DNA from 2 places in the Priestia sp. YIM B13551 genome. Region 2 is predicted to be linked to the other one. Evidence: predicted binding sites of a transcription regulator. Region 2 holds the regulator's gene; the other holds the start of a gene.
What was found. Region 2 encodes LexA, which represses DNA repair genes until DNA is damaged. Its sites were predicted from a motif close to CGAACATATGTTCG; they were not measured.

Region 1 (10,957 bases), on a different contig from region 2:
TGCTGATATGAAGCGAAAACGGAAGTGGTGGAAGCTGTTTCTCTCCTGAAAACACCGGCCCTATGGTAATGGGGCCGGTGTTTTTAATGGTATGAACAATAGTAGTTTGTATGTAAGAAATGTTAAGGTAACGTATGGCGGTGAGACGTTATACTTTGAAACACATGATAGCCGCTTACCGATACGCCTATAGTTCCCGCTCCTGGAAACACTGTATCTCCGCATAACCACAGTCCTTGTAAGCCAGATCGATGCGAAATGCTGTTGAACAAGGCATGATCTAACGTTTGCGGAAAGCCTCCCACTCCGCCGTTTGGGCGAGAAGTGAACCTTTCCCATGCTTTAGGAGCTCCCGAAATTTGATGCTCTGCTTTTTCAATGCTAGGAATAATGGTTTTAATGCCTGCTACCATTTTTTTCTCAAAAACTTGTTTTTGAAGGTCATAGGCTTCTTTTTTACTCCACTTGCTAAGATCAATGTGAGTAGACGCTGTAATTGTACGCTTGCCTTCAGGCGCTCGAAAACGATCATCAGGATGAGAGACTGAGATAAATAAATGATTTCCTTCTGTCATTTCCCCTTGTTCGGATTGAAGTACTTGATGAAACAACTCTATCTTTTGCGGCAGATCTCTTTCATCAATGGCAAAATACATCGAAAACGTTCCCCACTGCGGAAGCTCGCTTTTTTCTTTTGCCCGCTTATGAATATGTTGGTAATCTTCATCATGCAGCAAAGACTTTAAGCTTTGAACCGGGGCGTTGCATACAACGTCTGATGCACGGTAACGGTTACCTCTATGATCATGCACGATCCACCCGTCATTATCACGCTCTATCTTTACTACTTTCCTTCCTAGAGTCGTTTTTCCTCCGTTGGCTTTAATCGATTTTTGCAGCGCTTCTGCGACTTTGTATAAGCCGCCATTCACATAAAAAGCTCCTTCGTGATAAATATCCAACGCTAAACATCCAATAAGCATTGAACAGTTCTCACTCGTTGTCTGCATGCTGTCTATTAATTGACCATCAACAAAATGAAGAAAGTCCGCTTCGTCTAACAAGCTGTGTTTTTTTAGTAAATAACTAAACGATTGATGAAAATAAGGCAACAGCTTCACAGAACCAAAATTCAACGAACTTACCAGCCTGCTCCACTCACCGACTGTCAGAGGAGGAAGAACCGGCAGAGACTGCATAAGCTTGCGAATTTCTTTTGCAATTCTAAAAACATTTTCATAAAAGCTCCTAATATTTTTTGCTTTATGAGGAAATTGTTTTTGAAGATAGGAAATATGCTGATACCGGTCTTGATAATAAATCAGTGTACGATGAGGAAGATGAACTTTCATGATTTTCTCAAGAGAAACCTTTTCAATTTCTAGGCCAAGGTACATGCCGATTCGCTCATGTATCCCTCCGTGCTCAAATCCCATTCCAAGCGTCGCTCCAACAGGAAACGTATACAAATGGCGCTGAAATTTCCCTGCACAGCCTCCCCATTCTCGAGAAGCTTCTAAAACCGTCACTTCATAGTCATGTTTAGCTAAAAGCGCTCCCGCTGTTAACCCACCTACTCCTCCGCCTATTACGACAACTTGCTTATGCATGTTTTCACCTTCTTTGCTCTTTCTTCTATTGTGCAAAAAAAAGAAGCTCACCGCAATTTAGAAGCGGCTCGTTACTGAAATAAAAAAGCCGTGAATGATTTCACAGCTTTTTGGCTTATTTTGTAATCACTCCACAAACAATCCGATCTCCTGAGTTTCCTGAAGGATCCGTTGTGTAATCGTCGACTTTATCATGTATCACTAATGCCGATCCATCCATATCCAAAAGAGAATTCGGCTTTCCTTCTTGCAGCGTGACAAGAGAAGCAAAAATTTCTGTATCTACTTTGCCATTTGGAGCAACTTCTAGATTGGGCAAATCACCTGCATGCGGGCCTTTTGTATTTTTAAAACCGTGTTCACGTTTAAAAGGATTAAAATGGGCACCCGCTGTTTTAAAATCCGGCACCTCACATTTTCCTATTTCATGAATATGAAATCCATGTCTTCCCGGTGAAAGACCTTGAGCAGTTAATTTAATTTGCACGCCGTTCTTTGCTTCTGACAGGGTAGCCTCTCCTACTTTTTTGCCCGATGTATTCGTTAAATCCACTTTAACAGGTTCTACCGATACTTCGCTTGTTTCTTTCGCTTCCTCTGTTTTCAAGTGGTTTTCATGAGCGTTATTTTGCTCTTTTACCATGCTGCATGCTCCTAACAATAACAGAACAAAGACTACACATCCGTTCATTATTAACTTTTGCATCCGTGATTCCTCCTTTTTCTTATTTATCACCATCCTTTCACTATTTTCCTTTTTTTAGACATCAAAAATAAGATTGAGACATACGTTCACCTTACCAATGAAAAAATCCGAACGAGTTGGATTCTTAATGAAGAACCTCAATTCATCGTTCGGATTTTCCTTCAACTAAAATATTTTGCTTTAACGTCTTACTTTTGTTTAAAGTTGTATTCTTTTTCCGTTCCGTTTGAAAAACGAACTTCTAATTCAAACGACTGAAAATCTTTTTTTAGGCCAAACGCATCGATTACTTCCTTTTTTACATCTTCATCGGGGGTGCGCTGATCAAAATTTAACTTTTTAAATTTTGAAGATAATTTATTAAAAGCTTTGTCTCCGTTCAAGTGCTCATCGTTAATATTATCATCCACTTTGGCTTCTATCTCATCATTTTCATTTTCGTAGTCGGCTTCATAATCATTGTTGAGCCCCTTATAGTCTACTTCTAAATCAAATTTTGAAAAGTTAAAAGATGTGTTTTCGCTTTGATTATCATAGCTCATCGGCGTTCCGCCATTCGTCACACCTTGTTTATTTTGAGCTTCTTTTGCCGGTGCTGCATCATCATTGTGGCATGCTGAAAGTACGCTAATACCTATAAGGGAAAAGAATATGAAAAAGGGTCGTTTCTTCACTGTATTTCCTCCTTTGACTTCACTCTTCCTTCCCTTTATGTCCACAAATTTGATTTTTATACGCCTTCACTAGAAAACCCCGCTCTCTAAAAAGAAAGCGGGGTTTTTCGTCTTGTTTATTTTATATTCGAATAAGAAATACTGTACATGCTGTTAAAATACGTATTGTAAAGAGCTTGAACAGCACGGTCTAAAGCATCTGCTTTCACACCAAACATCATGCTCACCTCAGAAGAACCTTGGTTGATCATTTCAAGATTCACTTCAGCACGAGCAAAAGCTTCTGTAGCTTTTGCAGCAATTCCTACTGTGCTATTCATTCCTTCTCCTACTACCATAACCATAGCAAGATCACGTTCAATAAAGATTTCATCCACTTCAAGTTCTTTTTCAATTCGAGCAAATACACGCTTTTCCACATCTAGCGTAAGCTGATGCTCGCGCATGATGACAGAGATATTATCAATTCCTGAAGGGGTATGTTCGTATGAAATACCTTCATCCTCTAAAATTTCAAGCAATCTTCTGCCAAAACCAATTTCACGGTTTAATAAGTATTTGCTCACGTGAATGTTGCAAAAACCTTTGTCCCCAGCGATTCCAACCACCGGCGTATCTCCGTGAGGACGCTCAGCTACAATGAATGTACCCTTTGCTTCAGGATTATTTGTATTCTTTACACATACAGGAATGCCTAGTTTATAAACCGGCTCTAGCGCTTCATCATGGAAGACAGAAAAACCTGCATAGGATAGTTCACGCATTTCTCTGTATGTTACCTCTTTCATTTCATGAGGCTTTTCCACAAGTCTTGGATCTACGCTATAAATAGCATCTACGTCGGTAAAGTTTTCATACAAATCAGCTTTTACTCCCGCTGCTACAATTGAGCCTGTGATATCTGAACCACCGCGCGAGAACGTAACCATGTTCCCTTCTTCGGAGTAGCCAAAGAATCCTGGGATCACTAGAATACCCGAACGCTCTCTTAGCTTCGGCAATTTTTCATAAGACAGTGGAAGCACTCTTGCTCTTCCGGGTTCATCAGAAACAAAAATACCTGCTTCTTTTGGATTTACATAATGAGCTTCAAACCCTAAATGGTTTAAATAAGCAGCCATTACCTTTGCGTTATTATCTTCTCCACTTGCTTTTAGACAGTCTAATAAGCGAAATGGATCGTTTTTATGTAAATCAATAAGTGATTGTAAATTCGTAATAATGTCAGTAATAATCGTTTCTGGGATAGACAAGTCCACAACGATTTCACGATAGCGATCAATTACTTGCCCAAACTCATCGACGTAATCTTCTCCAAGCTGTATTTTGGCAGAAAGTGCGATTAGCAAATCTGTCATTTTTGTATCTTCTCCGTATCGCTTGCCCGGAGCTGATACAACCACCAGCTTTCTCTCTTTATCAGACGTTACAATATGCGCAACCTGTTTAAATTTCTCTGCGCTTGCAACTGAACTCCCGCCAAACTTCGCAACCTTCATGTTTGAGACACTTCCTTACTTTGTTTTTAATATTCGATTATTGTACCATATTTTATCAAGTAGAAAAGCTTATCTATCTAACTTTTCTAAAAATTAAAGGAATACTATAGTAATTGTACTCTCATAAAGAACAAATGTCTACCACAAAAAAACAAAAAGACTGATTTTACATCATGTAAAATCAGTCTTTATTTGTTATTCTGCTTTTGGCTTTTTTAATACACCTACAAGGACCGCTGTTACAATTGCACCAATTAAAATTGCTAGTGCATATAAAAGAGGATTTCCTTGTACAATTCCGATAACGAATACGCCGCCGTGTGGTGCTGGTAAACCGATGTGGAACATCATTGTTAAAGCACCTGCTACTGCAGCACCGATAACCGATGCGGGAATCACACGTCCTGGGTCAGCTGCTGCGAATGGAATCGCACCTTCTGTGATAAATGAAAGACCCATTACATAACACGTTTTACCTGTTTCGCGCTCTTGGCGAGTAAATTTGTTTTTGAACAAAGTTGTCGCAATAGCCATACCTAATGGTGGAACCATACCGCCTGCCATAATCGCTGCGTGTGGTGCATAGTTTCCAGCATCAATCATTGCAATACCAAATGTAAAGGCTGCTTTATTAATAGGACCACCCATATCAATCGCCATCATACCGCCTAAGATAATACCTAATAATACTAAGTTACCTGTACCAAATCCACTTAACCAGTGCGTTAATCCTTTGTTAATTGCACTAACTGGCTCATTTACAACATAAAGCATAATCAATCCTGAGATAAAAATCCCAAATAGCGGATAAAGAAGAACTGGCTTAATTCCATCAAGCGCTTGCGGTAAACCGCTGAATAATTTCTTTAACCCCACTACTACATAACCTGCTAAGAAACCAGCGATTAAACCACCTAAGAAACCGCCTCCGCCAGAAGCTGCTAAAAGACCTGCAACCATACCGGGAGCTAAACCAGGACGATCAGCAATACTCATTGCAATAAACCCTGCTAGTACTGGTACTAGTAAGAAGAATGCATTATCTCCGCCAATTGTTTTTAGCGCCGCTGCAAATGCATTGTACGTTGGATCTTTCGGCTCTGCTGAGTGAATGCCAAACATAAATGAAATGGCAATTAAGATCCCGCCCCCTACAACAAACGGAAGCATTGCGGATACACCGCTCATTAGGTGCTTGTAAAACCCTGTACGCTCTGATCCTTTACTTTCTCCGCCTTCTTTGCTGCCACCGCCGCCGCTGTATACAGGAGCGTCTCCTTTTAACGCGCGGTTAATTAATTCTTCCGGCTTGCGAATTCCTTCAGCTACTGGAACTTGAATGACTTTTTTACCTGCAAAACGTTCCATTTCTACTTGCTTGTCCGCTGCAACGATAATAGCGGTAGCGTTTTCAATTTCTTCCTTCGTCAACGCGTTTTTAACTCCGCTGGAACCGTTTGTTTCAACTTTGAGCGTCACATTCATGTCTTTCGCTTTTGCTTTTAAGCTGTCCGCTGCCATATATGTGTGGGCAATTCCCGTTGGACAAGCCGTTACAGCAAGCACTAATTGATCTGAAGCTGTATCTACTTCCTCTTCCGGCGCTTCATTTTCAGTTTCTTTATCATCAATTGCTTTAATGATTTCATCAATTGATGATGCTGTTAGCAACGTTTTTCGGAACGATTCATCCATTAATAACGTAGACAAACGAGATAGTGTTTCTAAGTGAGCATTATTCGCTCCTTCACTCGCTGCAATCATGAAGAATAAGTGTGCAGGCTGTCCGTCTAAAGATTCATAATCAATACCTTCTGTTGAGCGTCCAAATGCAATGGCCGGTGTTTTTACCGAGCTTGTTTTTGCATGTGGAATGGCAATGCCTTCCCCAATTCCCGTTGTGCTTTGAGATTCACGATTTAAAATTGCTTCTTTATAGCCAGCTCGGTCGCTTAAGCGACCAGCTTCGTCTAATTTCCCAACTAATTCATCAATAACATCAGCTTTTGATGTGCTTTTTAAATCAAGAATGATTGTATCTTTTTTTAATAGTTCTGTAATTCTCATTCTCGGTTCCCCCTACTCTACCTTTGTGATTGACACTTGTTCACGAAGCGTCTTTACATCTTCTGCTGTACATAATTCAAGTGAGAATGCTGTGGCACTTCCTGAAGCTACTCCTGTTTGAAAAGCTTCTAATAAATCTCCTTGTTTTACATAAGAAGCAATAAATCCAGCTACAAGTGAATCGCCAGCTCCAACAGAATTTTTTACCGTTCCTTTAGGGACTGTGGCACTGTAGACACCGCTTTCGTTAATAAGAAGTGCTCCATCACCTGCCATAGACACAACGACGTTTTGCGCTCCTTGTTCCACGAGCTTCTTACCGTACACTAGCGCATCTTCTGCACTGTTTACTTCTACATCAAACAATTCTGCAAGTTCATGATGATTGGGTTTGATAAAAAACGGCTTGTGGGACACGACGTCTAGCAAAGTTTTTCCACTTGCATCTACTACAACTTTTACTCCGTTCGCTGCTGCTAGTTCAGTTAACGTTTTATACACAGAACTTGGAAGCGTTTTCGGTATACTCCCCGCTAATACGAAGATATCGCCTTCAGTCATTTGCTTTACTTGAGTCAATAAAGACTGAAGCGCTTCGTCTGTAATAGCAGGTCCTTGACCGTTAATTTCTGTTTCTTTTTCTGTTTTTAACTTTACGTTAATACGGGTATCTCCCTCAACTCTTGTAAAAGCTGTTTCGATATTCTCCGCTTTTAAGTAGTCTTCGATATAGGTTCCTGTAAAGCCGGCTACAAAACCGAGGGCTTTATTATCAACACCTAATCGCTTTAAAACGCGAGAGACGTTAATGCCTTTTCCTCCTGGAAACTTGGCTTCATTCGTTGTGCGGTTAAGCCCGCCTTCTTCGAATGCTGAAACATGTACTACGTAATCAACGGATGGGTTCAACGTACATGTATAAATCATGATTTCACAACCTTTATGTCTGTTTTGTTTGCATACTGTATAAGTACATCGCTAGGTACGTCATTTGTTATAATTTTTGCTTCATGTAAATCGGCTATTTTCGCAAAGCTTGTTTCAAAAAACTTAGTGGAATCTGATAAAATATAAGATTCTCTAGACAGCTTCATTGCCGTTTGCTTGATCAATGCTTCTTCTGGATCAGGAGTTGTATATCCATATTGATGATGAATCCCATTCGCTCCCATAAAGCACTTATCAAAACGATATTGCTCAAGACTTAAAAGAGCTCCATTGCCAATTAAAGCGCCCGTTTTATGTTTAACAGATCCCCCAATTAAATAGAGGGTGATACCTTGTTCTAGCATCGGGTTTAAATGCATTAAACCATTTGTCACGACAACTACATCTTTTTGCTTTAAAAAAGGAATCATTTCATACGTTGTAGTTCCTGCATCTAAAAAAATACAGTCACCTTCATTTATAATGGAAGCCGCATACTCTGCAATGTTTCGTTTATCTTGAACATTTTTAGCAGATTTTTCGATAACGCTCAGTTCGATTCGTTTACTGCGAATAAGCGAAGCGCCACCGTGAACACGTTTGAGCATTTGCTCTTCTTCTAGTTGACTTAAGTCTCTTCTAATGGTGGATTCCGAAGCGCCTGTAACTTCGATAAACTCTTGCACTTTTACAAGTTCTTTCTCTTTTAAAAGTTTTAAGATTAGTTGATGTCTCTCCGGCGTTAACATGTTCTAGCTCCTTTTTCAAAAAAGCGTTTTCATTTATTTCATGTACTTACTTTATCACGGTTTACATTCAAAATCAATCATAAAAAATCAAAAACATTCATTTTTTTAATTACAAAATAAAGTTTTTTGAACGAACAATTAGATTTGTATTTGGTTTAATAATAGTTCGTACAAAAGGAAATATGCTGGTAATTCAAGAATTTGTCTACTTTTCTCATTATATGTAAAGGTTTTCTTCTACTCAATTAGCTATGACTGTTTTTGACTATTTCTTGACCGATTGAATTTTTCTGACTGAATCGAGTATAGCTTATCCTGATTTCATAAAAGCCTACACACAAAAAAAGTTGTCCACCTTTTTGGACAACTCAAAGTGACCCATCATTTAAATAAAAACAGAAGCATATATAATATGGAAGCAAGGGCAGAAGAAATAGCTAAACTTGAGATAAAACGAACGAGTCTTTTTTTAATGAACTGCGTTAATTCGATTTCTCTTACTTGAGTTTTTTCATTTTGCATACAATAATCCCTTCTTTAATTAAAATTTCCTAGTAGCTAGAAGTTACTACTCGCAGAATATGCTTTTATGTATTGTATGCATGCGTTAAAAAAAAGATACAAAACGAACAAAAAAGCTACTCTTAGCTAGAGTAGCTTTCATCTTTCCATACATCTGCTTCAATTACTGCATCCGCTCGAATCGAATATGTATAATAAGGGCCTGTAACCATCAGCGTATTCGACTGCAGTGAGACTTTATCAATCGTCACTCGTTCATACCTTTGAATATGTCCTGCTTCATAGACGTGAAGCGTTACTGGATGATGCTCCGAGTAACTGTTCATAATGACATTTTCAATATGCTCAATCTTTTCTTTTTTCAACCCTAAAGACTGCTTATGCGCCTCGGGACTGTACATTTTCTTCATTTTCTCTAAATGCTCGGGCATTACTAACTTTGCATACTGTTTTAGTTCATCTTGATACACGTTCATTCTCCCCCTTGACTCTTGCTTCTATTTTACCGAACGAACATTCTCATTGCAAAACTTTTTAATCAAAATAAAAGCAAACAATTCATTTTTTCATACTCCATAAAAACTGTCAAAAGATTTTATGTTAATAGCAGAAACTGATTTTTAAAAAAATAATAATATCCCATCTTTAATTCGGTCTCTAGAGTTGGTATAATACATTGTCATGACTGTGTTTTCGGAGTTTTTGATGATTGGAGGTAACGTTCATGATTAATAAAATAAAAGAAATTATCCTCATTATTCTAGGGAGCCTCATTTTTGCACTGGCCATTAATTACTTTGCCATTCCAAATGAATTAGCTGAAGGCGGTGTAACCGGTGTAACAATGATTACCTATTATGTATTAGGCTGGTCTCCCGGTATCACAAACTTTATATTAAACGGTTTGCTGGTACTGATCGGATACAAACTACTTCACAAACGTGTTATTGCTTACACAATTATATGTATTATTTTCACGTCTCTATTCCTACATATAACTGAAGGACTGGGAAATCCTCTTGACGATACGTTACTGGGGGCTATTTTTGCTGGTATTTTAGCTGGTGTAGGACTTGGACTTGTGTTTAGAGGAGGCGGAACTTCCGGAGGCTCTGCAGTTATTGCCCGTTTAGCTAATCAATATCTAGACTGGAATATTAGCAAAACGATGCTGGCAATTGACTTATTAGTTGTAGCAAGCGCTTATTTTGTTATCGGTGGAGAAAAGACGATGTATACGGTTATTTCTCTTTACATCGGAACAAAGGTGCTTGATTATATCATTGAAGGACTCAACCCTCGCAAAGCAATCACCATTATTTCACACCGTTCAGCTGAAGTAGCCGAACAAGTCAATAAAAAGATGCAGCGCGGAGTCACCGTCTTTTCTGCTCATGGAAGCTATACAAAAGAAGCAAAAGACGTATTGTACGTCGTTGTGAACAAACAAGAACTTCTGGAGTTGAAGCGCATTATTCATAAAGTTGACGAACAGGCTTTTGTTGTCGTCCACGATGTGCGCGACGTCTTTGGAGTAGGTTTTACCATTCCAAAAGCCAGCTGAAAACCCGCTATAAAAAAGCGGGTTTTTTCTATTATATATGTTTGCGCTGAAAATACAGTAAACCTGCTGTTATAAAAAGAAAAAACTTTCTTATAACGACAATAAAAAGCTCTGTAATGAAAAAGAAAAAAGCTAAAAGGCGACGCCTTTTAGCTTTTTTCTTTACACGTCCATTTTATTAACAGACCGCAGTGCGTTAATCCTCCTCCAAACCCATAGAGAATAAGGAGGTCATTATCCTGTACTTTTCCTGTCATTATTCCTTCGTTTAAAGCAAGCGGAATAGAAGCTGAAGATGTATTTCCGCAGTATTGCACACTCGTTAACGTTTTATCCATTGAAACATCTGTTTTAGCACAAATAGCTTCGATCATTCGAAGGTTTGCACTGTGCGGAATAAACCAATTTACATCAGAAAGAGAAATGGAAGTATCCTTTAATAATGCTTCTACTCCTTTTGGAATCGTTCGTACAGCAAAGCGATATACTTCACGTCCGTTTTGAACTAAATTTCCACTCGAGTTAATTTCTTTTCCTGAAAGAGTATTAGATAAATTAGAACGATATAAATTTCCCCCTCCGCTCCCGTCCGTTCCGTAGTGACATCCTAAGAAACTTGGGATATGCTCGTCGTATTCT
Region 2 (10,957 bases):
TGAAAAAATATAACCTTGCACTTTGCTATAGCGATGATGTTCATAGGTAATGGTGGATCCATGCTCTTCAGCAAGCTTCGGTTCTAATACACGAAAATGATTCATGAACTCTAAAATATCATCATAGGTGTAATGATTATGGCTCATCTCAGTGCGAATGGTCATGACGCCAATTTCAAAAGGACATAAAAAAACATCCACAGACAGCACGTTGCTAGACACGGTGGTGGAGGAAGTGTGTAAAGTAATGGTATGGTCTATTTTTTTTGAAAATCTAAGCAACCCTTCTTTTTCGCACGAGTCAGGGAATAGAATGCATTCAATGTAAGGAAGAAAATATTGATCCAGGCTATCATGAGATACGTAATATTGTTCTCCGTAGTATTCTTTTTCTAAATGTTTGTTTTGAATGGAAAAAAACTCGAACAAATTTGCTTCCAGTGCATGAACAAGCTGCTCTTTATTTTTTCGGTCAAAGGAAAAAGGAAAAAGAAACATGTTCATTGCTTTGGTAGGTACAATGGTTTGAAATGGTTCTGTTTTCCTTGGTGTATTGGTCATAAACTACATCCTTTTTATAGTCGGTTGTATTTCCTTGTAAGAGTCGAGGAAATGCAGATAGAAAGTAAAGGATAAAACAAGCTTTATAAAAACCGTTCTACCTGCCTGCGATGATTCAACGTATCATTTATAATATGCCAATTTTTTTAGAAAACAAACGTAAAAAAACCAACTAACATCATGATTAGTTGGTTTTACATACAGTGTCTGATTAGTGAATCGTGCGATATACACCAGTTACTTTTCCTAAAATCGTTACGTGGCGAAGAATAATAGGCGCCATCGTTGAATTTTCAGGCTGTAAACGAACGAAATTTTCTTCTTTAAAGAAGCGTTTTACCGTTGCTTCGTTGTCTTCGGTCATAGCGACCACAATATCTCCATTATTAGCTGTTTGCTGCTGACGTACGATTACCATATCGCCATCTAGAATACCTGCTTCAATCATACTTTCTCCCATAATTTCAAGCATAAATACATGATCATCTGGAGAAACGAATTTATCTGGAAGAGGGAAATATTCTTCCACATTTTCAACGGCTGTTATAGGAAGACCCGCTGTTACTTTACCAATAACAGGAACATTAATGACATTGCTTTTAGGGATGTTTACTTCGTCTAGTTGAAGAACTTCGATTGCTCTCGGTTTTGTTGGATCTCTGCGAATTAACCCTTTGCTTTCTAAACGAGCTAAATGCCCGTGTACAGTGGAGCTAGAGGCTAATCCTACCGCTTCCCCAATCTCGCGAACAGAAGGCGGATAACCTTTTAATTTTACTTCGTGCTTAATAAAATCTAGTATGTCTTGTTGACGTTTTGATAGCTTCATATTTTTCACCTCGATTTTAGCTATTCTTTAGGTGAATTATACCACGTGATGTGTCAATATACAAACATAAGTTCGAAGAATTCCATTGACAGAAACAAATGTTCTCACTAAAATAAGAACATATATTCTGATAGGGGGATCATAATATGCAACAATTCTTACATTCTATGAAACATTACGCTATTTTTTTTGCAGTTATCGCTGCACTTACATATGTATTGACGCTGGTTTTAGGAGCGGATAAAGTAGATTTAGACAAATATTCAACGGTTACTATTACAAAAGGAGATACGCTTTGGGACTTGTCCAACAAGTATCATAATCACCATCATTTGACCACCAATGAATTTGTCAAATGGGTTGAAGAAGTCAATGATTTAAACTCAGACACTGCCCAGTCTTTATCTCCTGGAGATAAATTATATATTCCTGTTTTAAAAAAAGAGTTACATAATCAAGTGGCAATTGAACAGTAGTGTGTAACGGCCGTTCCTGAATATTGTTAGAAGCCGAAAAGGTCGTGATAAAAGTGGATGCCATTATTTATTGCCGTGTCAGTACGGATAAAAAAACCCAAGAAACATCTTTACAGCGCCAGCAAGAAGAATTAAAAAAGCTTGCTGATCTTCACCATCTAAAGGTGAAAAAAGTCGTGATGGAAAAAGCAAGCGGATATGATGTAGACAGAGAGGGTATTTTGGATGTTCTTCATACAATGAAAGAAGAGAAAATATCTGTGCTGCTCATTCAAGACGAAACACGATTAGGCAGAGGAAACGCCCGAATTGCGCTGCTTCATGCTTTTCATAAAGAAAATGCTACAATCTATACGATTAGTCATCAAGGCCAGCTTCAGCTTTCAGAATCTGATTCAATGGTGTTAGATATTATTAGCTTAGTGGAAGAGCATCAGCGGAAATTACATAATGCTAAAATTAAAAGAGGAATGAAAAGAGCCGTAGAAAACGGTTATCGTCCGCAGCAAAATTTAAAAAATCAAGGAGTTAACTCGGGAAGAGAAAAAAAAGAAGCGCCGATTGAAGAAATTGTCCGCCTTCGTCATAACGGCTTAACCTTTGCTGAAATTTCAGTTACGCTAAAAGGTTTTGGTTATAATATTTCAAAAGCGACGGTACATCGTCGCTATCAAGAGTACCAAGACAGTGCTCAATCTCTTGATAAAACGAAAGAGATTTAGTAAGATGACTACATGTTGCCGGAACGGTTCGGTAATTTTAATTATTGATTATAAGGAGATAGGTTTTATATGCTATCAAAAGATAAACTTGCTCGTATTAATGCTCTTTCAAAAAAGGCAAAGGCTGAAGGGCTGACAGAATCTGAAGCGAAAGAACAGCAAGAGCTACGTCAGGAATATTTAAAAGTTTTCCGACAATCTATGACAAATCACCTTCATACGATTAAAGTTGTGGACGAAGAAGGTAAAGATGTTACGCCTAAGAAGTTAAAAGAGAGTAAAAAGAAGCGTCTTCACTGAGACGTTCTAGTAAAACTAGAGGGAGAGTTCCCTCTAGTTTTTTGTATATTTTTAATAAGGCACACAAAAACTGTAAAAGTGGAAATTTTTTTGGTTCAAGTATTGTACAAATAAGCAAATCATTAGTATGATAACATATGTACATAGTTTTGAAAGGAATGAAGAGTATGACACAACGTATTGAAGATCTTTCGATTGCAACAATTCGTACTTTATCAATCGATGCGATTGAAAAAGCAAATTCAGGTCACCCAGGTATGCCAATGGGAGCTGCTCCAATGGCATATACATTGTGGACAAAATTTATGAACATCAATCCAAAGAATCCAAACTGGTTCAACCGTGACCGCTTTGTATTATCAGCAGGACACGGATCGGCACTATTATACAGCTTGCTTCATTTAGCTGGATATGACTTATCAATTGAAGACCTTAAAAACTTCCGTCAATGGGGAAGTAAAACACCAGGTCATCCAGAGTTCGGTCATACAGCAGGTGTTGATGCAACAACTGGCCCACTAGGACAAGGTATTGCAATGGCTGTTGGTAAAGCAATGGCAGAACGTCATTTAGCTGAAACATACAACAAAGAAGGTTTAGAAATTGTAGACCACTTTACGTATGGTATTTGTGGTGACGGAGACTTAATGGAAGGTGTATCTGCTGAAGCAGCTTCATTAGCGGCACACTTAAAATTAGGACGTTTAGTTGTTTTATACGATTCAAATGATATTTCTTTAGACGGAGATTTAGATCGCTCGTTCTCTGAGAACGTAGAAGATCGTTTCAAAGCTTACGGATGGCAAGTAATCCGCGTTGAAGACGGCAATGACTTGACAGCGATTGCAAACGCAATTGAAGAAGCAAAAGGCGATTTAACACGCCCAACGCTAATTGAAGTAAAAACAACAATCGGATTTGGTTCTCCAAACCACGCAGGTACTTCTGGCGTGCACGGTTCTCCATTAGGTTCCGATGAAACAAAATTAACAAAAGAAGCTTATGCATGGACATTTGAAGAAGATTTCTATGTGCCAGAAGAAGTGTATGCTCACTTCAAAGCTACAATTGCTGAAGATGGCCAAAAGAAAGAAAACGAATGGAACGATGTATTTGCACAGTATAAAGAAAAATATCCTGAACTAGGTCGTCAATTTGAACTAGCAGTAGAAGGAAAGTTACCGGAAGGCTGGGAAGAAACGCTTCCAGCATACGAAACAGGTTCAAGCCTAGCTAGCCGTGCTTCTTCGGGAGAAGTATTAAACGCAGTAGCACAAGCTGTACCTCAATTCTTCGGCGGTTCAGCTGACTTAGCTGGCTCAAATAAAACAATGATTAAAGGTTCAGAAGACTTCACTGCAGCTGATTACAGCGGACGTAATATCTGGTTCGGTGTACGTGAATTTGCAATGGGAGCTGCATTAAACGGTATGGCTCTACACGGCGGTGTAAAAGTATTCGGAGGAACATTCTTTGTATTCTCTGATTACCTTCGCCCAGCAATTCGCTTAGCAGCTTTAATGAAGCTTCCTGTAACATATGTATTCACACATGACAGTATCGCAGTTGGAGAAGACGGCCCAACACATGAGCCAATTGAACAATTGCCATCACTTCGTGCAATGCCAGGTCTTTCAGTGGTTCGTCCTGCAGATGCAAATGAAACAGCTGCTGCATGGCGCCTAGCATTAGAGTCAACTGACCGCCCAACGGCGCTTGTATTGACTCGTCAAAACTTGCCTACGCTTGAAGGTACAAAAGAAAATGCATACGAAGGCGTGTCTAAAGGTGCGTACGTTGTATCTAAAGCTGGTAAAGACCAAGCTGATGCATTAATACTTGCAACAGGCTCTGAAGTAAGCCTAGCAGTAGAAGCACAAAAAGCATTAGCTGCAGAAGGCATTGACGTATCTGTAGTAAGTATGCCTGCATGGGATCGTTTCGAAGAGCAATCTGCTGAGTACAAAGAAAGTGTTATCCCTAAATCAGTGAAAAAACGTTTAGGTATTGAAATGGCTTCTACACTTGGCTGGGAACGCTATGTTGGAGACGAAGGACAAGTTCTTGGTATTAATCACTTCGGTGCATCTGCTCCTGGTGAAACAATCATGAAAGAATTTGGTTTTACAGTTGAAAATGTAGTAGCAAAAGTGAAAAGCTTGCTTAATGCATAATTCTTTTTCATAAGAAAGAGCAGACTCCTGTGGTCTGCTCTTTTTTTCGACAAAAAAACAAAGGAATTTTTTCATCGATAGACAAGCATTGCGTACACCATTCGGTATAATGGTACAAAAAAGAACGAGCCGAAAGGGAGGATGAATCGTGAGAACGTATGAAGTATATTTAATGGAGGAAGAAGTTGCATCATCCTATTTTCGAAGAGAAAAGCTCATTTATCAGCTGCTGATTGAATATAGAATGAAACGTCACTTGAAGGAAACGCACTTACAAAAACAAGTTCATTACATTACTCGGCAACTGCCCATTTCATTTATTCAACGAGAATTACTTCAGGCGTTTTCTCATTATCCTCATTTTTTTACTCATCAAGAGACGTTTGTGCTGGAATATCCTCATAAAAAAAGTCGAGCATCTATAAAATTAACGAATAGCTGTATAACAATTGAAGGAGATGGCAATGTTGATGCTGAGACAGCTTTTTTTGAAGTATTACGCAAGCTAGATCCTTGTTTTTTAGCAGTGAATTATGGAACGGATGAATACGGCTGGCTGAGGCCTGTGAAAACAAGAAAATTTGTGTAATTATTTAAGGAAATTGGAACGGAAATATTGTATAATAGCGTATGGTCTAGTACACTGTAAGTTAGACAACACGAAGGAGGAAGTAATACCATGGGAATGTATATTCTAGTTGGTGTTCTAGCATTAATTGTTGGGATAGCGCTAGGATTTTTCATTGCTCGTAAATATATGATGAGCTATCTGAAGAAAAATCCACCAATTAATGAACAAATGTTAAAAATGATGATGATGCAAATGGGCATGAAACCATCGCAGAAAAAAATTAACCAAATGATGAAAGCAATGAACGGCCAAATTAAATAATGGTTAATTGGACAGACACTCTCTATTCAGAAGGGTGTCTTTTGTTTTATGATAGATATAAGAAAATGGTTGTGGGGCTAGGGGGATACGATGAAAATTTTTCGAGAGCTATGGTGGTTTTTCAAACAGGAAAAAAAGTCTTACATATCGGGGATAGCGCTGCTCATTATTGTGGCAGCATTAGAACTTCTCCCGCCTAAAATTATTGGTTTAACGGTAGATGGCATTAAAGAAGGGACGCTGAATGGAAAGCGCTTAATGCAGATGGTTGGCATTTTGCTAGGAGCTGCTGTTGTGGCCTATTTCACAAGGTACATATGGCGTATTATGATATTTGGTTCATCTGTTAAACTAGCCAAGCAGCTGAGAAATACCCTCTACACTCATTTTACCAAGATGAATCAGGCCTTTTATCAGCGGCGGCGAATTGGGGATTTGATGGCGCATGCAACGAACGATATTCAAGCTATTCAACAAACTGCGGGTTCGGGCGTTCTGACGCTTGTAGATTCGATTGTCACAGGAGGGCTTGTTCTATGCACAATGGCCCTTACAATCAGCTGGAAATTAACGCTTATTTGCCTTATTCCTATGCCGCTTATGGCCGTTTTAACAAGTTACTATGGTACATTGCTTCATACGCGGTTTCATCACGCACAAGCAGCATTTTCTACTTTAAATGATAAGGTTCAAGAAAGCATTAGCGGAATTAAAGTCATTAAGACGTTTGGGGAAGAAGCAGCTGATGTCGAAGAATTTCGCATTAAGTCTGCAGATGTTGTCCAAAAGAACATGAAAGTAGCCCGAGTAGATGCATTGTTTGATCCGACCATTTCGATTATTGTAGCACTTTCTTTTTTACTTGCTCTTATTTTTGGTAGCAAGATGGTTATTAATGAAGAGTTAACACTGGGGCAGCTTGTTACCTTTACAACTTATTTGGGCCTTCTTATTTGGCCGATGCTCGCGTTTGGCTGGCTATTTAACATTGTGGAACGAGGAAGAGCATCATATGACAGGGTATTTTCTTTATTAAAAGAAGAAAATTCGATTGAAGAAGCAGCGCATCCTAGTGTTGAAATGCCAACAGGAAATATTGAAGCTGTTATTCATAGGTTTTCGTATGTTAAAGAAGACGAATATACGTTAAACGAAATTTATTTTACACTTTCTCGCGGTCAAACGTTAGGTATTGTCGGAAAGACGGGTGCTGGGAAAACCACGCTTTTAAAGCTGCTGCTTCGTGAATTTGATGTAAGCGACGGAGCTGTTTTATGGGGAGGAAAAGACATTAAAGACTATGCTTTTGATTCATTGTACAAAAGCATTGGATATGTTCCTCAAGATCACTTTTTGTTTTCAACAACAGTTGCTGATAATATCGCGTTTGGAAAAAGAGAAGCAAGCAATCAAGAAATTAAAGAATCGGCTAAAGTTGCCAATGTACATAGAGACATCCTCGATTTTACAGATGGCTATCAAACAATAGTAGGTGAAAAAGGCGTTTCGTTATCGGGTGGACAAAAACAGCGTATCTCGATTGCAAGAGCTCTTCTATTAGATCCTGAGCTTTTAATTTTAGACGACTCGCTATCAGCAGTAGATGGAAAAACGGAAGCGGGTATTTTACAAGCGCTGAAGCATAAACGTCAAAATCGAACAACGATTATTACAGCGCATCGACTGAGCTCGGTTACTCATGCAGACCTGATTCTTGTACTTGATAAAGGGAAAATTATTCAGCGAGGAACTCATGAGGAACTGCTTAGCGTGAGCGGCTGGTACCAGGATATGTACGATAGACAGCAGCTTGAACGTGCGGTAGAAGAAGGAGAGACGAAAAATGAAAATTGAGCATTCTTCGGTACATAAACGTCTGTTTCGCTATACAATTCCGCATAAAAAATCATTTTTTTTAGCGTTCACACTATTATTAATTGCTACGGCTGCGGATTTATTAGGGCCCATTTTGATTAAAATTTTTATTGACGATTATTTAACTCCTAAGTACTTGCCTCTTCAGCCTCTTGTGTGGCTTGCGAGCAGTTATTTGCTTTTACAGCTTTTAAAAATTGTCGTTCAATACTTTCAGCTTCTGCAGTTTCAAAAAATTGCGCTTCAAATTATTCAGCAGATTCGAATTGACGTTTTTTCTCATGTTCATCGCCTGGCTCTTCGCTTTTTTGACAACACGCCAACGGGAAGCCTGGTATCTCGAATTACAAATGACACGGAAGCCATGAAAGAAATGTTTGTGGAAGTCATCGCGGTTTTTATTCAAAATGGGGTATTTTTGATCGGTATTTTTATAGCCATGTTTATGCTAGATGTGAAGCTGGCTTTTTATTGTTTAGTTCTTCTCCCGTTCATTTGGGGACTTATGAAGCTTTATCAGCATTACAGCGCTATTTACTACGGACAGCTCCGAGAAAAGCTAAGTCAATTAAATGCCAAGCTTCATGAGTCTTTGCAAGGCATGTCTATTATTCAGTTATTTCGTCAAGAAAAGCGGCTGCGCTCGGAATTTGAAGAAATTAATGATGAGCATTATAAAGCGGGTATGCGCAATATTAAGTTAGATGGTTTGCTGCTGAGGCCGGCAGTCGAAATACTTTACATTTTAGCCGTTATTCTTGTACTCAGTTATTTTGGTATTTCCGTAGCTGACAGCCCTGTTAAAATTGGTGTTCTTTACGCGTTTATCAACTACTTGGATCGTTTTTTTGAACCTGTTAATGAAATGATGCAGCGTCTTTCTATGTATCAGCAAGCGATGGTATCAGCCTCTCGGGTATTTGACTTGATGGATGAAAAAGAAAAAAATCCAGTCATGACAGGAGAACAAAAGCAGGGGGTACAAAAAGGAACGGTAGAATTCAGAAACGTAACGTTTTCCTATGATGGTGTTCGAGATGTGCTTTCTGATATATCATTTACGGTAAACGAAGGAGAAACAGTGGCTTTAGTAGGCCATACTGGAAGCGGGAAAAGCTCCATCATTAATTTATTAATGCGCTTTTATGAGCAGCAAAAAGGAGACATTTTGATCGATAATAAACCGCTATCGTCTTTTTCAAATAAACAGCTTCGAGATGAGGTAGGGCTGGTGCTGCAAGATGCCTTTTTATTTGCCGATACCGTAAAGCGAAATATTACGCTGCATGAAGACCATTTTTCTGATGAGCAAGTAAAAGCAGCGGCGAAATTTGTGCAAGCTCACGCATTTATCGAAGCACTTCCTAATAAGTATAATGAAGTGCTAGTGGAAAGAGGTTCGACTTTATCAAGCGGTCAGCGCCAGCTCTTAGCATTTGCAAGAACGGTGATTCGAAACCCTAAAATCCTTATTCTTGATGAAGCAACAGCGCACATTGATACAGAAACGGAAGAAGCGATTCAAGAGGTGTTAAGAGATATGGGAAAAGGCCGCACAACGATTGCGATTGCTCATCGCTTATCGACCATTCAACACGCGGACTGTATTTTAGTATTGCATAAAGGAAAAATCGTCGAAAAAGGAACGCACGCTGAACTGCTAAACAAATGCGGTTTGTACTATAATATGTATCAGCTTCAGCACAGTGAAAAAGAAGAGAATTTCAGCAAAGAAACAGGAGTAAAAGAGATTTATACAGAATTGATAGAGTGAAGGTGAAAAAAAGAAACAACCTTCATGAAGAGGTTGTTTCTGTTGTTTGAGTAGGGAATTCATTGTAAACGTTTAATAAATGATCTAATTCTTGACTATGTTTAATAGCAGGTGGAGAGTTTAATCCACTTACTCGGACTATGCGGATGAGTTCTTCTCGTTTCTTTTCAATCGCTAATAGAATATCTTTTTTGGCCAATGCTATGTATCCCTTCTAACAAGTCGTTTACCTAATTATACAAGATAATGGTACTATTTGAAAGAAGTGAGATAAGACAATTTGGTTACAAAATGGTAACGAAAAAGAACAAAAAGAACAAAAAAAGGGAAGTGGGAAATGTGGGAGATTTAAATTTGTTTTTGGCATTTGGCGCGGGGTTTTTATCGTTTATTTCACCCTGCTGTTTGCCTTTGTACCCAGCTTTTTTATCGTACATAACAGGAGTGTCAGTTAGCGAGCTAAAGGAAGGCGCTAAGTCACATCAGCGCAAAGCTTTTATTCACACAGCTTTTTTTCTATTGGGGTTTTCTGTTATTTTCATTATGATTGGCTTTGCCACTTCTTTTATTGGTCAGTGGTTTTTTAACTATAAGGATTTAATTCGGCAGATTGGCGCTATTCTTATTATTTTCTTTGGTCTAGTTGTACTAGGGATTTTTAAGCCTCGAATTCTTATGCAGGAACACAAGCTTAAATTCGCAAATAAGCCGGCTGGACTCATAGGTTCTTCTTTTATTGGTATGGCTTTTGCTGCCGGCTGGACTCCGTGCACGGGCCCTATTTTAGTATCGGTTATGGCGCTTGCAGCGACAAACCCAGGCTCCGGTCTTTTGTACATGATAACTTATTCACTTGGATTTTCTATTCCATTTTTTATTATGACGTTTTTTATTGGGAAAATGAACTGGTTAAAAAAACATATGAATTCCATGATGAAAGTTGGCGGATACGCAATGATTGGAATGGGATTTATTTTGTATTTTGACTGGATGACAAAAATTATTATTTATACAACGAGCGTATTCGGAGGGTTTACGGGCTTCTGAAAAGGGAAAGTGATACAAAAAGAATCTGGGAATTGGCAGATTCTTTTTATTTTTTAAAAGACAAAATAGTTACTTTCGCTCTTAGGAAATAAGCACAAATATGATGTGAAAAAATATATAGAAAAAATTTATTTTTACTATATCTTCTATAAATACGGAGTGATACAATAAAATCGTCATATTTTTAATTGTTAAAAAGAGGTGTATAAATTGAAAGATATTTTGTTAATCTTGCTTTTGCAACTGATCTATGTACCGATCTTGACGCTGCGCACAATTTTTTTAGTCAAAGGTATGAGTATGTATG

Region 1: the regulator LexA is predicted to act here: its motif matches at 9,261-9,274, upstream of ACFX4N_RS03910 (YolD-like family protein).

What each region holds. Positions count from the first base shown of each region.
Region 1 is NZ_JBHZOX010000001.1:747,415-758,371, forward strand. Features, by position in the region: gene ACFX4N_RS03865 (helix-turn-helix domain-containing protein) at 1-49, shown strand, start outside; gene ACFX4N_RS03870 (FAD-dependent oxidoreductase) at 123-1,610, opposite strand; gene ACFX4N_RS03875 (superoxide dismutase family protein) at 1,726-2,316, opposite strand; gene ACFX4N_RS03880 (YusW family protein) at 2,505-2,990, opposite strand; gene ACFX4N_RS03885 (aspartate kinase) at 3,107-4,489, opposite strand; gene ACFX4N_RS03890 (PTS fructose transporter subunit IIABC) at 4,685-6,556, opposite strand; gene pfkB (1-phosphofructokinase) at 6,569-7,483, opposite strand; gene ACFX4N_RS03900 (DeoR/GlpR family DNA-binding transcription regulator) at 7,480-8,232, opposite strand; gene ACFX4N_RS03905 (hypothetical protein) at 8,614-8,754, opposite strand; gene ACFX4N_RS03910 (YolD-like family protein) at 8,877-9,230, opposite strand; gene ACFX4N_RS03915 (YitT family protein) at 9,479-10,318, shown strand; gene ACFX4N_RS03920 (ketoacyl-ACP synthase III) at 10,468-10,957, opposite strand, start outside.
Region 2 is NZ_JBHZOX010000002.1:1,035,804-1,046,760, reverse strand. Features, by position in the region: gene ACFX4N_RS15045 (magnesium transporter CorA family protein) at 1-561, opposite strand, end outside; gene lexA (transcriptional repressor LexA) at 773-1,390, opposite strand; gene yneA (cell division suppressor protein YneA) at 1,537-1,866, shown strand; gene ACFX4N_RS15030 (YneB family resolvase-like protein) at 1,920-2,588, shown strand; gene ACFX4N_RS15025 (DUF896 domain-containing protein) at 2,658-2,888, shown strand; gene tkt (transketolase) at 3,056-5,062, shown strand; gene sirA (sporulation inhibitor of replication protein SirA) at 5,211-5,651, shown strand; gene ACFX4N_RS15010 (YneF family protein) at 5,742-5,954, shown strand; gene ACFX4N_RS15005 (ABC transporter transmembrane domain-containing protein) at 6,045-7,808, shown strand; gene ACFX4N_RS15000 (ABC transporter ATP-binding protein) at 7,798-9,603, shown strand; gene ACFX4N_RS14995 (aspartyl-phosphate phosphatase Spo0E family protein) at 9,626-9,802, opposite strand; gene ACFX4N_RS14990 (cytochrome c biogenesis CcdA family protein) at 9,943-10,650, shown strand; gene ACFX4N_RS14985 (DUF2179 domain-containing protein) at 10,861-10,957, shown strand, end outside.